DNA from 4 places in the Priestia sp. KCTC 13724 genome. Region 2 is predicted to be linked to each of the others. Evidence: riboswitches for the same ligand, from Rfam matches in the RefSeq annotation. Region 2 holds a riboswitch; each other region holds the start of a gene.
What was found. A riboswitch is a leader RNA that binds a small molecule or an ion and turns the genes downstream of it on or off. The one in region 2 is predicted to bind thiamine pyrophosphate.
Positions count from the first base shown of each region.

Region 1: linked by a shared signal. The riboswitch ahead of thiT (energy-coupled thiamine transporter ThiT) and the one ahead of AC1UFB_RS05210 (acetylornithine deacetylase) in region 2 are both predicted to bind thiamine pyrophosphate.
Region 3: linked by a shared signal. The riboswitch ahead of tenA (thiaminase II) and the one ahead of AC1UFB_RS05210 (acetylornithine deacetylase) in region 2 are both predicted to bind thiamine pyrophosphate.
Region 4: linked by a shared signal. The riboswitch ahead of thiC (phosphomethylpyrimidine synthase ThiC) and the one ahead of AC1UFB_RS05210 (acetylornithine deacetylase) in region 2 are both predicted to bind thiamine pyrophosphate.

Region 1 covers NZ_JBXDLD010000091.1:35,173-39,685, reverse strand. Annotated here, with positions in the region: gene AC1UFB_RS13365 (YqcI/YcgG family protein) at 21-788, shown strand; gene AC1UFB_RS13360 (cupin domain-containing protein) at 763-1,074, shown strand; gene AC1UFB_RS13355 (cysteine hydrolase family protein) at 1,096-1,674, shown strand; gene AC1UFB_RS13350 (GNAT family N-acetyltransferase) at 1,770-2,264, shown strand; TPP riboswitch at 2,332-2,434, shown strand; gene thiT (energy-coupled thiamine transporter ThiT) at 2,495-3,067, shown strand; gene AC1UFB_RS13340 (TcaA NTF2-like domain-containing protein) at 3,253-4,197, shown strand; gene AC1UFB_RS13335 (TcaA NTF2-like domain-containing protein) at 4,227-4,513, shown strand, end outside.
Region 2 covers NZ_JBXDLD010000033.1:10,637-15,149, forward strand. Annotated here, with positions in the region: gene AC1UFB_RS05200 (ABC transporter ATP-binding protein) at 1-604, opposite strand, end outside; gene tenA (thiaminase II) at 597-1,268, opposite strand; gene AC1UFB_RS05210 (acetylornithine deacetylase) at 1,268-2,545, opposite strand; TPP riboswitch at 2,654-2,756, opposite strand; gene AC1UFB_RS05215 (HAD family hydrolase) at 3,063-3,716, opposite strand; partial or broken gene AC1UFB_RS05220 (cytochrome P450) at 4,031-4,513, shown strand, end outside.
Region 3 covers NZ_JBXDLD010000019.1:87,969-92,481, forward strand. Annotated here, with positions in the region: gene AC1UFB_RS03475 (sodium/glutamate symporter) at 1-1,338, opposite strand, end outside; TPP riboswitch at 1,734-1,832, shown strand; gene tenA (thiaminase II) at 1,945-2,634, shown strand; gene AC1UFB_RS03485 (hypothetical protein) at 2,752-2,895, shown strand; gene AC1UFB_RS03490 (aldehyde dehydrogenase) at 2,969-4,369, opposite strand; gene AC1UFB_RS03495 (ArsR/SmtB family transcription factor) at 4,386-4,513, opposite strand, start outside.
Region 4 covers NZ_JBXDLD010000009.1:7,879-12,391, forward strand. Annotated here, with positions in the region: gene brnQ (branched-chain amino acid transport system II carrier protein) at 1-758, opposite strand, end outside; T-box leader at 864-1,106, opposite strand; gene AC1UFB_RS01155 (hypothetical protein) at 1,282-1,569, shown strand; TPP riboswitch at 1,624-1,736, shown strand; gene thiC (phosphomethylpyrimidine synthase ThiC) at 1,854-3,620, shown strand; gene AC1UFB_RS01165 (VanZ family protein) at 3,659-4,102, opposite strand; gene AC1UFB_RS01170 (hypothetical protein) at 4,489-4,513, opposite strand, start outside.

The DNA of each region.
Region 1 (4,513 bases), on a different contig from region 2:
AATCTGTAAGGAGGGTTTTAATGAGAAATAAAAAGCTATTCAATAGCAAGGAAATTATGGATTCGCCTATTGTTCCTGAATGGGGAAAAGCGGTTTTTAGTGATTTTAGTCAAGACATGCTTTCTGAAAAGAACCCTTTCCCCTGCATTTTAGGAGTAGAGGGATTAAAAAAAGATTTGCTGCGATTTGCGTTTGTGTCTTCACCATATAATTATAAAGATATCAGGCTCTGTGCAGATGCACTTAAAGAATATATGGCATGCTTTCGCACATTAGGTCGCTATACATCATTTGTTGTGTTCTTTGAGCCTGAACATAAAAAACGTACGATGACTCAGTATGAAACGATGTTTTGGGATACGCTCACATTTTTACATCGAATTGATGGAAAGCCTTGGCCCGAAGAAATCCCCAAAAACCCTAACGATCCTCTATGGGAGTTTTGTTTTGAAGGTGAGCCAATATTTGTTGTCTGTAATACGCCTGTACATGAATTACGAAAAAGCCGAAAGAGCAGCAGTTTCATAATTACATTTCAGCCTAGATGGGTGTTTGAGGGAATGACTCCTCATACAAAAATGGGACAGCAAGTTCAAAAAACGGTTCGGAATCGACTTGAAGATTACGACAAAGTTGAAGCGCATCCTCATCTAGGATGGTATGGAGATCAAGAAAATCATGAATGGAAGCAGTATTTCTTACGAGATGTTAACAACTCGTTCCCAACAGAATGTCCATTCAAGCTAAAAAGGAGTGAAAGAGATGGAGTTAAAAAAAGCCTTTATTAAAAAAGGAATTGGCGGTGGTCTTGAAGAAGTTATACATGAACTACTTCCAAAACATACCGGTTATGTAGAGGTTCAACATGATGTTGCAGGGCAGGAACACCCAAGTCATACTCACCCTACCGACGAGATTCTTCATATTATTAAAGGATCTATTTATTTTACAGTTGAGGGAGAAATAACTCGGTGCGAAGCGGGAGATCGTATTTATTTACCAAAACACACAAAGCATGCGTCAAAAGCTGATGTGAATGGTTGTACGTATGTAATCTCCATTTTAAAATTTTGATGAAAGAAGTTGATGACTGGAATGATTCAATCAAACCCTGTTTTAATCATAATAGATGTACAAAAAGGTTTTGAACAAGATGCTTGGGGAACTCGTAATAATATTCATGCAGAAGATAATATGCTCACTCTTTTACAAGCTTGGAGGAGACAGCAGTTTCCGGTTATTCATGTCCAGCATGCTTCAAAAAGCGAAACATCTCCTCTTTTTCCAGGGACGGAAGGATTCCGTTTCAAAGAAGGTTTCGGTCCTGTTGGTGATGAATACTTAATTCGAAAGCATAAAAATAGCTGTTTTATAGGAACAGAACTGGATAACTATCTGAAGGAAAACGGATACGATACGCTTATACTAGTAGGTTTAACAACGAACCATTGCGTCTCTACAACGGCACGCATGGCAGGAAACTTAGGTTATCGCACTTACGTCATCCACGATGCAACTGCGTGTTTCAATCTGTTATCATATGACGGTGAAACAACTTTTGCAGCAGAAGATGTTCATCGCTTAAGCTTATCATCTCTTCACAATGAATTTGCAACGGTTACTTCAACATCCGAAGCCCTACGCGTACTGCAATCCTATCAATATATAAAATGAGGCCTGATGCTTTTGCATCAGGTTTTTTGTGTAGATTATTCTGACAAAAACAAGTACAATAGAAACATCATTTTGAAAAAGGAGCACGATACATCATGACAGTAATTAGAAAAGCTTTAGCAGAAGACTTACCTACAATGGTGGCTATTTATAATCAGTCAGTACACCAAAGCGCAGCAACATTTGACTTAACTCCTGTAACAATTGGGCAACGTAAAAGCTGGTTTGAATCTCACGACCAAAGTCAACTGTTTCCACTGCTTGTTGCTGAACGAAATGGTGAAGTAGCTGGATACGCATCTTTGTCTTCCTACCGTGATAAAGAAGCATATATTCGAACAGTTGAACTCTCCGTTTATGTAGATGAAGCTCACCAAGGATTTGGAATTGGTAAAAGGTTAATGGAAGCTATTCTAGTACAAGCAAAAGAGTTAAATCATCACGTTGTTATTTCTGGTATTACAAAAGGAAACGATAAAAGTATTAAAATGCATGAACAGTTTGGATTTACCTTTTGTGGGGAATTTAAAGAAGTAGGATGGAAGTTCAATCAATGGCAAGATGTTCTGTTTTATCAACTGATTCTTTAAGTGAAATTAAATAGTATCTTGTTTGAGAATTATGTTATAATAGAAAGCGTTCTAATAATACATATCAACGTACCACAGGGGGAGCCTGAATGGCTGAGAGTGAACCAATTGTTCTGACCCTTTGAACCTGTTAGTTAATGCTAGCGTAGGGAGTGTGGAGCGTGCAGCTTGTGCTGCCTCCTGTGTTTGTCGTTGAATACTAATGATTTTACAACAGGAGTGAAAAGACGATGAACAAAGGAATGTCTTTACAAGCGAAAATTGAAGTGGCAATCTTTGCAGCTCTAGCAATGATAATTGATATATTGCCATCAATTACAATTGCACCTGCCGTGTCCATATCATTTTCCATGGTACCAATCTTCATTATTTGCTTTCGATGGGGATTTACATCAGGCGTGGTAGCTGGATTTTTGTGGGGATTGCTACAAGTTGTCACGGGTACTGCTTATGTATTAACACCTCTACAAGCATTTATCGAATATTTTATTGCATTTGCATTCATTGGTCTAGCAGGGCTATTGTCTGGTGCTATTAAGCAGAACTTAGCTACTAACAATCGAACAAAAGCATTTACATTTATTATTTTAGCAATTGTTATCGGCAGCGTTGCTCGCTATTTTTGGCACTTTGTTGCAGGGATTATTTTTTGGGGCTCTTATGCGCCAAAAGGAGTATCTGCATTATGGTATTCATTTACGATGAACGGACTAGCAATGGTGGGATCCATGATTGCTTGCCTAATCATTTTAGCCGTATTAATTCCGTCTGCTGCAAGAGTGGTATTAAATCGCGCATCATAAATAAAAGGAATGAAACCTATAGGAGTAACATCCTATAGGTTTTTTGCGTTTTTAAACCAATTTACATGTTTTCAGTGTTTTTGTTCTTTTTATGAAAGGGTTGAGGGTTTTTTTGTAGAATGGTATACTAGGTCTGTTTGTTGGAAGAATATACATACCATTTTTTGTAGGAAGGAATCATGTTAATGAACAAACGTAATCTCCTTTACATGACGATTGCAACATCCCTTTTACTCGCAGGATGTCAGCAAAAAGCTCAAAAAGCAACTGAAGTCGATACGGACTTGATGATTGCAGGAGAGATAGAAAGTCATGATCAAGAAGCAAAGAAAGATGTTGTTGAAAACCAGTACAGATATGATATTTCAGATACAATAGATGAAAAAATAATCTCGCAGTTTATGAATAGCTACTTCAAGGCTTTACATGATGGAATCCTTCATAAATCAGCTAAGTCAATTCAGACATATATAATAGAAGATAGTGAGTTTTATAAACAGCAAGTAATGAAAATTGATAATTTTTCGGAGCAAGGAATTCGTCAAGAACTAAAGACGTTTCAAGTTGTGAACTGGTATGAAGCTGAGAAAAATCAAATAAATTTACAAACGTTTGAAGAAGTCACCATCCATCAACCTAATAAAAAGGATTATACAAAGAGTATTAATCAATTGTATACGCTAATAAGCGATCAAGGTACATTGCGAATTAAAAGCGTAGAGCCGTATACAATGGATAAAGCAGAAGAAACGAAGTCAAATGCACCAGCTATTACAAGAGCAGCTAGCTTAAATGAATATAACGGTAAATGGTCCACTTCCAATTCTGACTTAAAAGGTGCTCCAATCGTAGAGTTTTATGCTTCTTCTAGCTCAGAGGCTACGGTGAAGATTCATGCCTATAAGCCACCAAATTCAGTAGAAGTAGCTACAGTAGAAGCAGAAAACATAATTTTTAAACATAATCAAGCTGTTATTCATTACGATACGGACAATAATGGAAATAAAGGAACAATTGTCGTGACCCTAAAAGCAAATTCTCTTTTTGTTATTCATCATTTAGAAAAGGCTTCTGAGTCTAAATGGACGATTCCTGCAGGCGCATTTGAGCTGTCCACGTTTGAAAGTTAAACAAGATAAAAGAAAAAAGGGGGATTCAAATGGGAAATCTATATATGGTGGCCATAATTTGTTCCCTGTGGCTTGTGCTGTCAGCATGTAGTGAGACAAAGTCTGCTCCGGCTCCGACACCAAAAGAGCCTGAATCAGAAGCTACCGTTCTGGTTGATGTCGATGAGTCTGCTAATGAGACACAAAAGAGTTCTTCTCTTCCCGTTGTGACAAATGAAGAAGCCAAACAGCTTGCTACAGATTCGTTGAAAAATGTTATCCAAACATTTGATACCTTAGGTAAACAAGAGGGATGGGACAGTGAAGAGAAACCAGC
Region 2 (4,513 bases):
ATAAAAACAGCGCTTCCTGTACATCATGGGTGATAAACAAAATGGTTTGCTTACGCTTTTGCCACTGTTCAAGCAGCCACTCCTGCATGGATAGACGAGTAATGGCATCCAAGGCACTAAACGGTTCATCTAGCAAAAGTACGTTTGACCCGCTTAGCACGCTACGAAGAAACGAAACCCGCTGCTTCATTCCTCCTGATAAATTGGCTGGAAATCGATGTTCATACCCTTCTAACCCAAATTCACTTAGCAGCTCTTTTACTTGTGTATATGCTTTTCCCTTCGCTACTCCTTTTAACTCTAAAGGTAAAGCAGCGTTATCTAGAATCGTCCTCCAAGGTAAAAGAAGATCTTCTTGGGGCATGTATCCCACATGACCCAATCTACTATGATGCTGCTGACCATTAATTAAAATCCTTCCCGTCTGCTCTATCTCTAACCCGGTAATGAGTCGAAAAAGCGTGCTCTTTCCTGAACCGCTTGCACCAACAATGCTGACAAATTCTCCTTCTTTAATATCAAAATTAAGAGATTCTAAGATTGCTCCTTTGCTTTCTTCATATGAGAAAGTCACCTTTTCAAACTCCAAAGCTTTTTTATACATGAACAGGCCACATCGCTTTTTCATAAGCCATATCCCAGAATAAGTATTCAAAGCGCGTCGTATTAATAAAGATTTCTTCTAGCTTGTTAAGCTCTGCTTCTGATTTTCCTTCTGCTAGCTGATCCATTAGATCGATGCACCAAGTCGCAAGCTCGCCAAATTCAGCTGAGCTGTACATGTGAATCCACTCACTATAAAGCTCATGAGCTGCTCCAGGCTGAGTGGAAAGCTCTTTGCCAATTTCCCAATAGCTCCACATGCACGGGAGCAGTGCGGCAACAAGCTCAGCTAGCGTTCCGTTTTGAGAAACGTGAAGCATATAGTGCGTGTAAGCAAGCGTTGTTGGCGCGGGCTCTGCTGTTTCTAGTTCTTCAGGAGTAATTAAAAAACGTTTTGCATATTGTCTATGTAGCTCCATCTCTTCGTTGATTGTTGAATGTAATAACGCTGCAAATTTCCCCATCGTTTGAACATCTGTTGCTTTTACTGCTCCAAGTGCAAATAGCTTCGCATAATCAATTAAATACACGTAATCTTGTACCATATAAAAGCGAAACTTCTCTTGCTCTAACGTCCCTTCTCCCATCCCCTTTACAAAGGGATGCTCATGCGTTTGCTTCCAAATAGGCTTTACTTTTTCATATAAACGTTCACTGAATCTCATTAGGCACTCTCCTTTTTTGTATGTAGCCACTCATAAATAAACTGAACCATCACTTTCGTGTAATCGAGTAATTGATCAACGGACAGCTTTTCATTAACAGCGTGTGCTTCCGTTAATTCGCCTGGGCCATAAATAACTGTAGCTATACCTGCATCAGCTAGCCAGCCACCGTCCGTAACCGTTGGAGAAACGTTGACTTTCGCTTCTTTCATTGTCACTTCTCTATGAGCACTGACTAACGAGTGAACTGCTGGGTGATTTCTATCTACTTCAAATGCAGGGAAAATTTCACCTCTATCTTCAATCATTGATGTTCCTCCCCACTTAAACGTTGGGAGATTTTCTCTTAGCCACCGATCTGCTTTTGCAACCTGTAACAGATGGTCTTCTACTTCTTTCGCTACTTCTTCATACGATTCATTTGGATAATAATGAACGGTCACCCACAGCCTGCACTCATCTGCGATAAACGCTGCGTGGCGACCACCTTCAATAACCGCTGGATTTATTGTATTTGTTCCAGGCGGAAAGCCAGGGTAGCTTTTGACAACAGCCCAGTGGCGCTCTAACTCTTGTAGTGCACCAATTAATTTCATCATTTTTTCAATTGCACTGGCTCCCAACAAACCGCCGCCGGCATGAATCATTTGTCTTCTTGTGGCATCATGATATGTTTGCTTACTTTTCACAGTTATCCACCCGGTAATGACTCCACCTTGACCTTGGATTTGCAAATCACTTGTATCAACCACAACCGCAAAGTCTGCGCTATATCCTCGCTTGCAGCATTCAAGGGTACCTGCCTCTCCAACCTCTTCACCGATAACTGACTGAAACACTAAATCACCAGGAAACTCCACTCCAGCTTCACGTAGAAGCTTAATAGCAAACAGCGCACCAGCGAGTCCGCCTTTCATATCGGCAGCGCCTCTCCCCGTAATAAATTCTTCACCGCACCTCGCTTGAAACGGATCAGCATTCCATCCTTCGTCTTCGTTAACAGCTGCAACATCAATATGTCCATTAATAATCAAACTCTGGTACCCACTTCGATTTGTTCCCTTTAATGTTCCAACAACGTTAGGATCATTTGGATACACGTCCCACATATCTGTTTCAAAACCATAGCTTTCCAACAGCCGCGCAATATAGCTCTGCGCTTCTTTTGTATTACGTGCAGGTGGTGCTGGTGTTTTGTAAGATATGAGCTTGGTCAAAAGTTCAATAAGCTCATCTCGTTTGTCATCTACTTGCTTTACTACATCCGTAATATTCATACCAATTCCCTCCTTCTAAACCACATAAAAAAAGCGCTTCTTTTCATAGAAAAGAAGCGCTTGAATATACACATGTATCCCTCTTACATCACGTAAAAGTCATAGATGTAGCACACAATACCTCTTTCCTACGCTAGTATTACCTAGTTCAGGTTATAAGGGTTAAGACAAGCGTCTCTCTCAGCTTTGAAAAGCACCCCTAGTGGTTTGATAATGACTATTTTTTTGTAAAACTATCTGATTATTACCTCTATTAGTTGTACCACACTACCTTATATAGTTCAATACAATTTGCAGAATTCTAATTTGACCTTCAAAGCCACAATAGCGTTATGTTTAATTCTATCGGATGCCTACCAAGTATAGAAGACTAGGGACGAGCTATTCAGCTTAAAATCCCTCCTTTTCTATACTTACTTCTTTTGACAAGTTGGACAGTAATACAACCGCCTCATATTCCGTTCCCAAAAATACACTTAGAACCATAGAAAGTGGAGCTAATGCTAGCTTCACTTTTTTAATGACTTACCTGTTCAATTACTTCTTGCAACGACTTCTCTTTCATAGAGGCAATGCGTAAGTGATACGTTTCAAACGTCAAATGTGCAGAGAGACGATTCGGCACAATTACACATTGTAAACCCGCAGCAATCGCAGCTTTTGCACCGTTGGCTGAGTCTTCAAAAGCAATGGCTTCAGAAGGTTTTACGCCTAGCTTTTCAACTGTTTGCTTATAAAGAGCTGGATCTGGCTTAACTTTTTCCACGTCGCCACGCGTTTGCATCACTTCGAAATGACCAAGGAGATCTAATTCCTTTAAAAACGACGTAACCCATGCACGGTCTGAGCTGCTAGCTAAACCAATTTTCAGTCCTAATTCTTTCGCTTCTTTTAAATACTCAAGAACGCCTTCACGAGCTGCAAGCTGCTTCATTTTTTCTCGGTGACGCTTTAATGACTCTTTTGCAATTTCTTCCTTCGTTAATTCACGACCAAACTGCTCATATAAAAAGTCGTAAAGCGCTTTAGTATCCGTTCCTATATAAGACGCAAACTCTTCAATTTTCAAATGTACGCCACGAGGTTCTAGCATATCGCAGTATACTTCATACCAAACTGATTCTGTATCTACAATTAATCCATCAAAGTCAAACACAATTGCTTTAATCATCTTTCATACCGCCTTTATATCTCAATTCTAGTTAATATCCTATCACGTTCTTATGAGTAGGGCTACAAATGTATATTTCAACTAGCACATCGACATATGGATATCATTTGCATTTTTTTCATTTCTTTACGCTCAACTTTTCTATTTCAGCTGATGAGCAAACAATACCCCCTATATAATTAAGGTACATTTTGAACTATAGGTTCATTTTATCGAACTGTATGCACAAAAAGTTTAGAGAGCATTTACTCTTTTCCATCTCTATAGAAGGAGGAACGAACAATGAAACAAGAAGTAATTCCGGTAACTGAGATACCAAACTAACGCTGTTAGATCCACCTGATCACCGTAAAGCACGCTCTTTACTTTCTGCTGCTTTTACACCACGTAGCTTAAAGAACTGGGAGCCACGCATTCGTCAAATTGCTGCTAATCTTGTCAAAGACATCGAAGTGAATACAACTGTAGATATTGTCGAAGTTTTTGCATCGCCTTTACCTAGCTACGTGATTGCAGATTTATTCGGCGTACCGATTGAAGACCGTCACCAGTTCAAACATTGGATAGACGTATTATTTCAACCTTACGATAAAGAGCTCCTTCATGAACTCGAACAAGAAAAACAACAGGCAGCTAAAGAATATTTTGAATATCTCTATCCACTTGTCGTTCAAAAACGTTCAAATCTTGCAGATGACATTATTTCCGATTTAATTCAAGTCAATATAGATGGAGAAGGTTTCACAGACGAAGAAATTGTTCAAACAACCATGCTCTTACTTGGAGCTGGTGTTGAA
Region 3 (4,513 bases), on a different contig from region 2:
TGATTTCTTTTCGTTTTTAACCCATCCTCTTAACATGGCAAATAAATAAATAGCTATGCTTGCTCCAATTGTAATAAGCACAAACAACCAATGCTGGCTCGTTGCAATCATTAATGGAGCAAATGTAATAAGGAGAATCTCTACCGGCGCAATCGGTATATATGCCAACGCGTAATCATCGAGTGTTTTACTTTTGCTTTCAGGATCCGCGATACGCAATAGTGCGATTCCCATTGCCGTTGTTCCTGTAATCCATCCCCAAGTGAAAATTCCTCGTTCAAACCAAATTGGACCAAAGAACTTGCCAGAAAGAACTCGGAATACAAACCATGCAAACAACAGACCGAATAATAATAACAGTGCAAAAGGTACAATATAGCTTGCTACCGCTGATAAACTAATAGAAGCAATACCAAACGCAACTAAGAAGTCTGTTGCACTTCCACTAATTCTGTTCATTACATCTGCATTAATATACTGATCGCTATTCGTTTTCTTCATAATACCTTTAATAGCTAAACCTACAAGAAAAGCTAGTGAAAAAGCCGGTATTGTTACTGAAGGCAACAACGTTTGACCTAGCTCACTTAAATAGTAGCCACCTAATGCGATAATTGTCACTAAAGCCACATGTAAGACAAGTGGATCAACAGCAATCGATGATACCGTATCCATTTTTGTAGAAGTGCGCTTTTCAGGGGGGATTAATCCTGTTCTTAATTCTCGTGGTAAGTCTTCAAATCTTGCAAGATAATTTGTTTCACCTTTTTTCGAATAATATTTAATGAACGCCAACCCTACTACGATTGAGCAAATAACACCAATCGTTGCTGATGTCATCGCTAGAGATAATCCTTCTTCCCATCCTTGCTTTGCAAACGCATCTCCGACAGCAGCCGCTGTTCCATGTCCACCGATAAATCCTGCTGCTAATAACAAGCCAAATCCTAAGTTTAAATCTCCCCAAACGTTATTTAATAGCAGCAATGAAAATAGTAAACCGACGCCCCACATTGCTAGCATAATCATTTGAGAATACGACCACATACTACCTACGCGACCCGCTATTTCTTTAAACTTTACACTTTGAGTTGCAATTGGAATTGCACCAAAAATAACCGCGATTAGAATACCTGGATAAGTTCCAATTTGATCAGTGAATGGAATGAGGCCAATACCGTTTGGCCCTAATGCTAAACCCAATATTCCAGCAATAATACTCGCAGGTAAAAATAAGTTTTGTACCCACCTGGCCTTTGCTCGAATAATGGTACCAGCCACTAATAACAGTGAGATGAAACCAAGATCCACAAATAAATCCCATGCTGATAGATTCATTAAACAACCTCCTTAAAAAATATAATTCCTACTAAATTGACAGGACTAATTTATATTAAACTAGGCAAACTGAAAAAGCCATTTAGCTTCAGCTAAATACCTCTTCAATTTGTGGCTTAATTCTTTAATTGAGCTTGTTTAAACGTAACGAACTTACAATTATTATATCATGATAGCACAGCCTTTGCACATTCCGACAAGATTCGTGACAATTTTCTCATTTTTTTCATTAACTACTCCAATCGTTTAGTTACTAGTTTCATATGTAATTTATCTCATTTATTTTTTTAAAATATCACTATTCAAACTACTACTTTCCATTACTTTTGAACCGTTTTTTCTAAACTTTTGTATAATTCTTTTTTTTATGTTAAATTGAATAAGAATAAAATGAAAGAATCCACTAGGGGTGCCGTTTGGCTGAGACAAGGAATCTTGATCCCTTTGAACCTGATCTGGCTTATACCAGCGTAGGAAAGTGGTACGGCGTTGTCGTGTAATACACCAACAACTGTCTTTACCACTCCATATAATGGGGTGTTTTTTTTGTTATTGCCTACATTTATAAGCGCGTTCCTTGTGGATTCAATTAGGGAGGAATATCAATTGTCATTTTCAGCTCAATTACGCAAAGAAGCAGCTTACATTTACGATGCCATCTTTCAACATCCATTTGTTGCAGGTATTAAGGAAGGAAAAGTTCCAAAAGAAGCTTTAATTCATTATGTGTCACAGGATTATGAATATTTAACTGCTTTTGTTCGCATATACGGTGCGGCGTTAACAAAATGTAGTACCCGTGATGAAATGGAAGTGTTTAATAACGGTATTTCAATTGTTTTACATAGTGAAGTCCATCCTCATAATAATTTTTGTAAAGTAGCTGGCATTCGTTATGAAGATATGAAGCATCAGCCCTTAGCACCAACAGCAAATCATTATATTAGCCACATGATGACGGTCGCACATACAGGGACACTAGGTGAAATTATTGCTGTGCTACTGCCATGTCCATGGACATACGTTGAAATTGGCGAGCGTATTGCAGGCGAAGTGAACTTAACACCGGATCACCCTTTTTACGAATGGATTTCCTTTTATACCAATGGAGAAATGAAAGAAACGACAAAATGGTTTTGTGACAAATTAGATGAGTTAGCAGAAAAAGCTTCAGCTGAGGAACGTAGACGTATGAAAGAGCATTTTATCAAAAGTTGCGAACTTGAGTATCTATTTTGGGACATGGCCTACAAACAAGAGCAATGGCCTCTATCTCAAACCATCGTGCACTCATAACAAACAGAGGCTGGGACATAAGTAATTCAGCCAATGATAAACCTGAACGATTGAGAGTTTCTCACTTTTAATCGTTCAGGTTTTTTGGTTGATTGTGAAAACAATGTTGGAAACAGGGTGGAATGGAGCGTAGGACACTCGACTCCTGCGGGAAAGAGAGGGAAAACGGAGATCCCGCAGCGCAGCGAGGAAGCTCAGGTTCCTCCCCGCGGAAAGCGAGTGGCCGTAGCGCAATGGAACGAACGTGTTGAGACAAACTAAAGAGATGGAAACAGCGAGTGTTCGTCTTTTAGAAGCAATCATTTTGTTATGTCCCAAACTCTTTCGTTTGACGTTATTTCAAAAACTTTTTAATCGTTTTTAGACTTTGGTTATCAGACGGATACTTAAAGGCAAAATCAAACTTTGTTGTTTGCTTCAGCACGCTTTTAAAGTGTGAAAACGTTTTAAAGCTTGCCTCACCGTGATATTGACCGATTCCACTCTCTCCAACTCCTCCAAATGGCAGGTGCGGCGTTGCCAGGTGCATAATCGTATCGTTAATGCACCCTCCCCCAAATGAAACCGTGTTAATAATTTGCTGCTGAACCTCTTCACTTTCTGAAAACAAATATAGAGCTAGCGGCTTTGCTTTTTGATGAACTGCACTTACGACCTCATCTACACTTTCATATTCAATAAGAGGTAAAATTGGACCGAAAATTTCGTCTTGCATAACGCTTGAATCCCATTTTACTTCGTCTAAGACGGTTGGAGCAATCTGGAGCGTTTCTTCATTATAATTACCGCCAATTACAACTTTTCCATCTTGTAAAAACTCAATTAAACGATCGAAGTGTCTCTCACTGACAATTCTGCCATAACGCCCGCTTGTGAGTACATCTTCGCCATAAAACTGCGTTACCGCTTTCTGTAGCTGTGCAATAAGCTGAACCTTTACGTCTTTATGAACTAACAAGTAGTCTGGAGCAACGCATGTTTGACCAGCATTCATACTTTTACCAAACATGATGCGCTTAGCCGCAAGTTCAACATTTGCATCTCTATGCACAATACAAGGGCTCTTACCTCCTAGCTCTAACGTGACTGGAATGAGCTGCTTTCCTGCTTCTTGCATAATGACTTTTCCAACGTTGACGCTTCCTGTAAAGAAAATATAATCCAGCGGTTGCTTCAATAAGATTTGAGTCGTTTCCACAGCTCCTTCTATAACTGTAACAAACGAAGGGTCAAACGTTTTGGCAAGCAATTCTTCCATTACCCTTGAAACATTAGGCGTCAGTTCCGACGGCTTAATAATTGCTGTATTGCCCGCTGCAATAGCGCCAATTAATGGTGAAATAGCTAGTTGAAACGGGTAGTTCCACGGTGCAATAATGAGCGTCACTCCGTAAGGTTCCGGGATGATATATCCTTTTGAACCAATATGAGTCATGACTGTCTTTGCTTTTTTAGACTTCATCCAGCCGTCTAAATGCTTTAGCGTAAAGCGAATTTCTTCTAACAAAATGCCAATCTCAGAAGCATACGCTTCTATTTCTGATTTGTTTAAATCTTTTTTCAACGCCTCCATAATTACTTCTTCATTGGATTTAATCATGGATTGCAAATCCTTTAGTGCCTGCACTCGCACGGCTTTGGACTTTGTCTTTTGTTCATAGAAGTACCGCTTTTGCTTTTCGACAATATTGCTGATAATGTTCTCATCTGTAACGTAATACTCACTATGCTTCATTTCTTCACCTCTTTGATCATAAACATTCTTTTTCAATTGTTGAAATTAATTCCTTTAATAGCCCTACCGCATCTTCTAATGCGAGTGAATAATAACGCTGCGTTCCTTTTTGCTCAATACTTACAAGCTTTTGGTCACGTAATA
Region 4 (4,513 bases), on a different contig from region 2:
ACAGATCCTAAATATGCCAGCATAAGATAAATAATAGCTAGCAACGTTCCTGCAATTACTCCTGCACGAATGGATGATGACATAATACTTTTCGCACTAGTCATTCCTTTTTGCTTCAAAGCCATTGCAATGACAATTCCAAAGTTTAGCGCAGCGATTGTATCCATGGTCGCATAACCATCGGTAAATCCAGTAGCGAATGCTTTTGTGACATAATTACCTGCAGGTTGACCAGCCGGCTCAAAAGGATAAGAAAGGGCACGAATAAAAATAAGTGAAATAAGAACTAATAAAACTGGCGTTAATACTTTCCCAAAGCGGTCAACAAGCTTTGAAGGCTTTAAAGCTAACCAGTAAGCAAGTGCAAAATAACAAAACGTATATCCAAACAGCGCGGCTTTTACATTTACTCCTTCAGGTAAAAAAGGCTGTACGCCCATTTCAAATGCTAAGCTTCCTGCTCGTGGGATTCCTAAAAAAGGTCCAATTGCTAAGTAAATCATGACCGTAAATACAACGGCGAAAACTGGGTGGACTCGGTTTGCTAATGAATGAAGACCATTTGATTTTGCTACAGCAATGACACCCAGGATTGGTAGCCCCACAGCCGATAAAATGAAGCCTGTAACAGCTGGCCACAATTCACTTCCAGCAGACTGTCCTAAAAATGGAGGGAAAATTAAGTTTCCTGCTCCAAAAAATAATGAGAATAGCATTAAACTAATAAACAGTGTATCTTTTCTTGATAAAGCATTCATGTGAGTTCCTCCTAGATTGTTTGTATTTCTGATTTTTCTGTCTAATGTCAATATCACTTTCCACTCGAATCACTCCTTTTTATACACAAAAAAATCCCGTCCCTAAAAAGGGACGAGATATAATTCTCGCGTTACCACCCTCGTTCTGCTAAAAACAGCAGCACTCGCCAACGTACGTGTTCATACGTGTTCCTTCTAACGGTGGACGTCCGAATATACTTACTATAAGGCTTCAGCATATTTTCTCAGAGATGATTTTCAGCTAGGAACTGTACGCTAACTTTCAGCAAACGTTAGCTCTCTGGGGAACAGTTTTCATAACCTACTCGTTCTCTTCAACGAATTTATAAGGTGTTTTAATTGAATAAAAATATTCTAACAAAACTTTTAAGATTTGTATACAAAAATTAAAATATTTTATCAATTATATTTTTCCCCATTAATAGTCAGTCTATAAAATGAAACTTCTATAGCTAATTCGTTCGTATATACTACTACATTACTTAATAGGAGGCTCTTATACATGAGCGGAAATGTACGTGTTATGAAATGGCTAACGGCTGGGTATGAAGCATTTTTAGGTATTCCTCTAATTGGTGGTGCATTCATCATAAGCTTTTCATGGGGACCTTTAGTATTTGCTTTTTTCCTGCATGCAATTGCTCTATTTTTATCTCATAAAGAAGGTCGTTCAGCTTACGGAAATATTTTGGGGATGGTGACATCATTTGTCGGCGTAATCCCAGTTGTGGGAATGGTTATGCATATTATTACCGCTATTGTTATTGCATTTGAAGCAGCAAAAAGATAAATAACCGCTTGCATTTTCCCCTAATGATGGTAGAATGAAGTCGTCAATTAAATGATTTTCTACTAGGGGTGTCTGATTACACAGACTGAGAGAAGAGTTATTGTGCTCTTTAACCCTCTGAACCTGATTTGGGTTATACCAACGTAGGGAAGTAGTCTTGAAAGAACGGTGTTTTATGCTGTTTTCTTTTTTGTCTATTCCATCGGGCTCTTACATAGAGCCCGATTTTTTTGTTCGGTATAGCTTATTTTCTCAAAATCTACTAGCATAATGGAGGAATAAGTATGTCTAAAGAACAAGTAATCATTTCAATGCAACAGCCGTTTCCAAACAGTAAAAAAGTATACGTGCAAGGGACTCGAAGTGATATTCAAGTACCGATGCGCGAAATCCACCTTTCCCCCACTGTAAACGACCGCGGTGAAGAGCAAAACACCCCCGTTCGCGTTTACGATACAAGCGGCGTATACACCGATCCAGCCTATAGTGTAGATTTAGAAAAAGGACTGCCACCTTTACGCAAACCATGGATTGCAGAACGAAACGATACTTTTTCCTATGCTGGCCGTACCGTTCAAGCAAGAGATAACGGCTATAAAGAAGGCGATCAACGGAACGAAACGAAAAGCTTTCCCCTTATTAATTATTCACCACAAAAAGCAAAGGATGACAGAAACGTCACCCAAATGCATTATGCAAAAAAAGGAATTATCACGCCTGAAATGGAATTTATCGCAATTCGTGAGCAAATGAGTGCAGAAACGATTCGTGAAGAAGTTGCAGCAGGGCGTGCAATCATTCCCTGCAATATTAACCACCCAGAAGTTGAACCAATGATTATTGGAACAAAGTTTCACGTGAAAATTAATGCAAATATCGGAAACTCTGCTGTTCATTCATCAATTGAGGATGAAGTTGAAAAGATGACGTGGGCTACAAGGTGGGGAGCAGATACAATTATGGATCTTTCAACTGGTAAAGACATTCATAAGACGCGCGAATGGATTATTCGAAACTCACCCGTTCCTGTTGGCACTGTCCCAATCTATCAAGCTTTAGAGAAAGTTAATGGTATAGCAGAAGACCTATCTTGGGAGGTTTATCGTGATACACTCATTGAACAAGCAGAACAAGGGGTTGATTACTTTACAATTCATGCAGGCGTACTGTTGCGCTATATTCCACTAACTGCTACGCGAACAACCGGTATTGTCTCACGGGGTGGTTCCATTTTGGCTCAATGGTGCTTAGCACATCACCAAGAAAACTTTTTGTATACACACTTTGAAGAGATTTGCGAAATTTGTAAGCAATATGATATCTCAATCTCACTGGGAGATGGCCTGCGCCCTGGTTCAATTGCTGATGCGAACGACGAAGCTCAATTTGCAGAGCTTGATACGCTTGGCGAATTAACAACAATTGCATGGAAGCATGATGTTCAAGTAATGATTGAGGGTCCTGGACATGTGCCAATGCATCTGATTAAAGAGAACGTTGACCGACAAATGGAAGTTTGCCACGAAGCACCATTCTATACCCTGGGACCACTAACAACTGATATAGCACCGGGCTATGACCACATTACGTCTGGTATTGGAGCTGCAATGATTGGGTGGTTTGGTACAGCAATGCTTTGTTATGTAACCCCAAAAGAACATTTAGGCCTCCCGAATAAAGAAGATGTTCGCGAAGGTGTAATTACCTATAAAATTGCTGCTCATGCTGCTGATCTTGCAAAAGGTCACCCAGGTGCCCAAATTCGTGATAACGCACTTTCAAAAGCTCGATTTGAGTTTAGATGGCATGACCAATTTAATTTATCGTTAGATCCTGACCGAGCTCGAGAATACCATGATGAAACACTACCAGCAGAAGGTGCTAAAACCGCTCACTTCTGTTCCATGTGTGGACCTAAGTTCTGTTCAATGAGAATTTCTCATGATATTAGACAACTAGCGGATGAAAAACAGCTCGTTGATTTCGCTAAACAAGGCATGAAAGAAAAATCACAGGAATTTATTGAAAAAGGATCTAAACTTTATTCTTAATAAAAAGCACCGAGGTAAGCAACTACTTATCTCGGTGTCTATCGTTTTAAAATAAGTCTTTTAAAGAAAAAGAGCAGCTTAACTAAAATCCATCCGACCAGTGTTCCAATTGAATTTAGCAGAATATCATCAATATCAAAAACTCGCTCTGTTAACTCATATTGTAAAATCTCAACAGTGAAACTGATTAAGAACCCTGTGACAACCACTTGAATAAATCCGTCAAATGATTTCATAAAAAGCGGTATAAACATTCCAATTGGAGCAAACATTACAATATTCCCTATTACGTTCACGAATGCTAGCTCAAGATTTCCACTGGCCCACATGAGCTTAATTGTACTAAATAAGCTTAAATTCATAGCTTGCCCATATACTTGCTCGTTTTCTTTAATGAGCGTGACGTAAATAAGTGTCACACCATATATAATAAACAAGAAAAGCAATCCTTGTTTTACTTTTTTCTTTGTATTATCCGTCATGTTTTTCCACACCTTCTCTGTCCTTACCGTCCGCTTTTACTTCTATCATATTGTACATGCTATGTATTTATGAAACATTCAGCTTACTTTATCCTATCACGTTACCTCTTTTTCTGGATACCAAACTTTAAAAATAAAAGAGACTGGGACACAATGAAATGATTCCTTCTCAAAGGCGAATCATTACTTTGTTATAATAGCTAGGTTGTAAGCACAAGTTCGTTCCCTTACGCTCGTTTTTTGAATTTGTTTTTGAACCAACAAAAAAATACCCAAGCTATCAAAAGCAGTTAACTTGTGATAGTTGGGGTATATCATTGTTTGAAGCACTTATGTCTCAACTTCTTGTAATTAATTAATGATTCCTCGATGAATCACTTCAACAGTTACATCTGGTTTAATATCGATTTG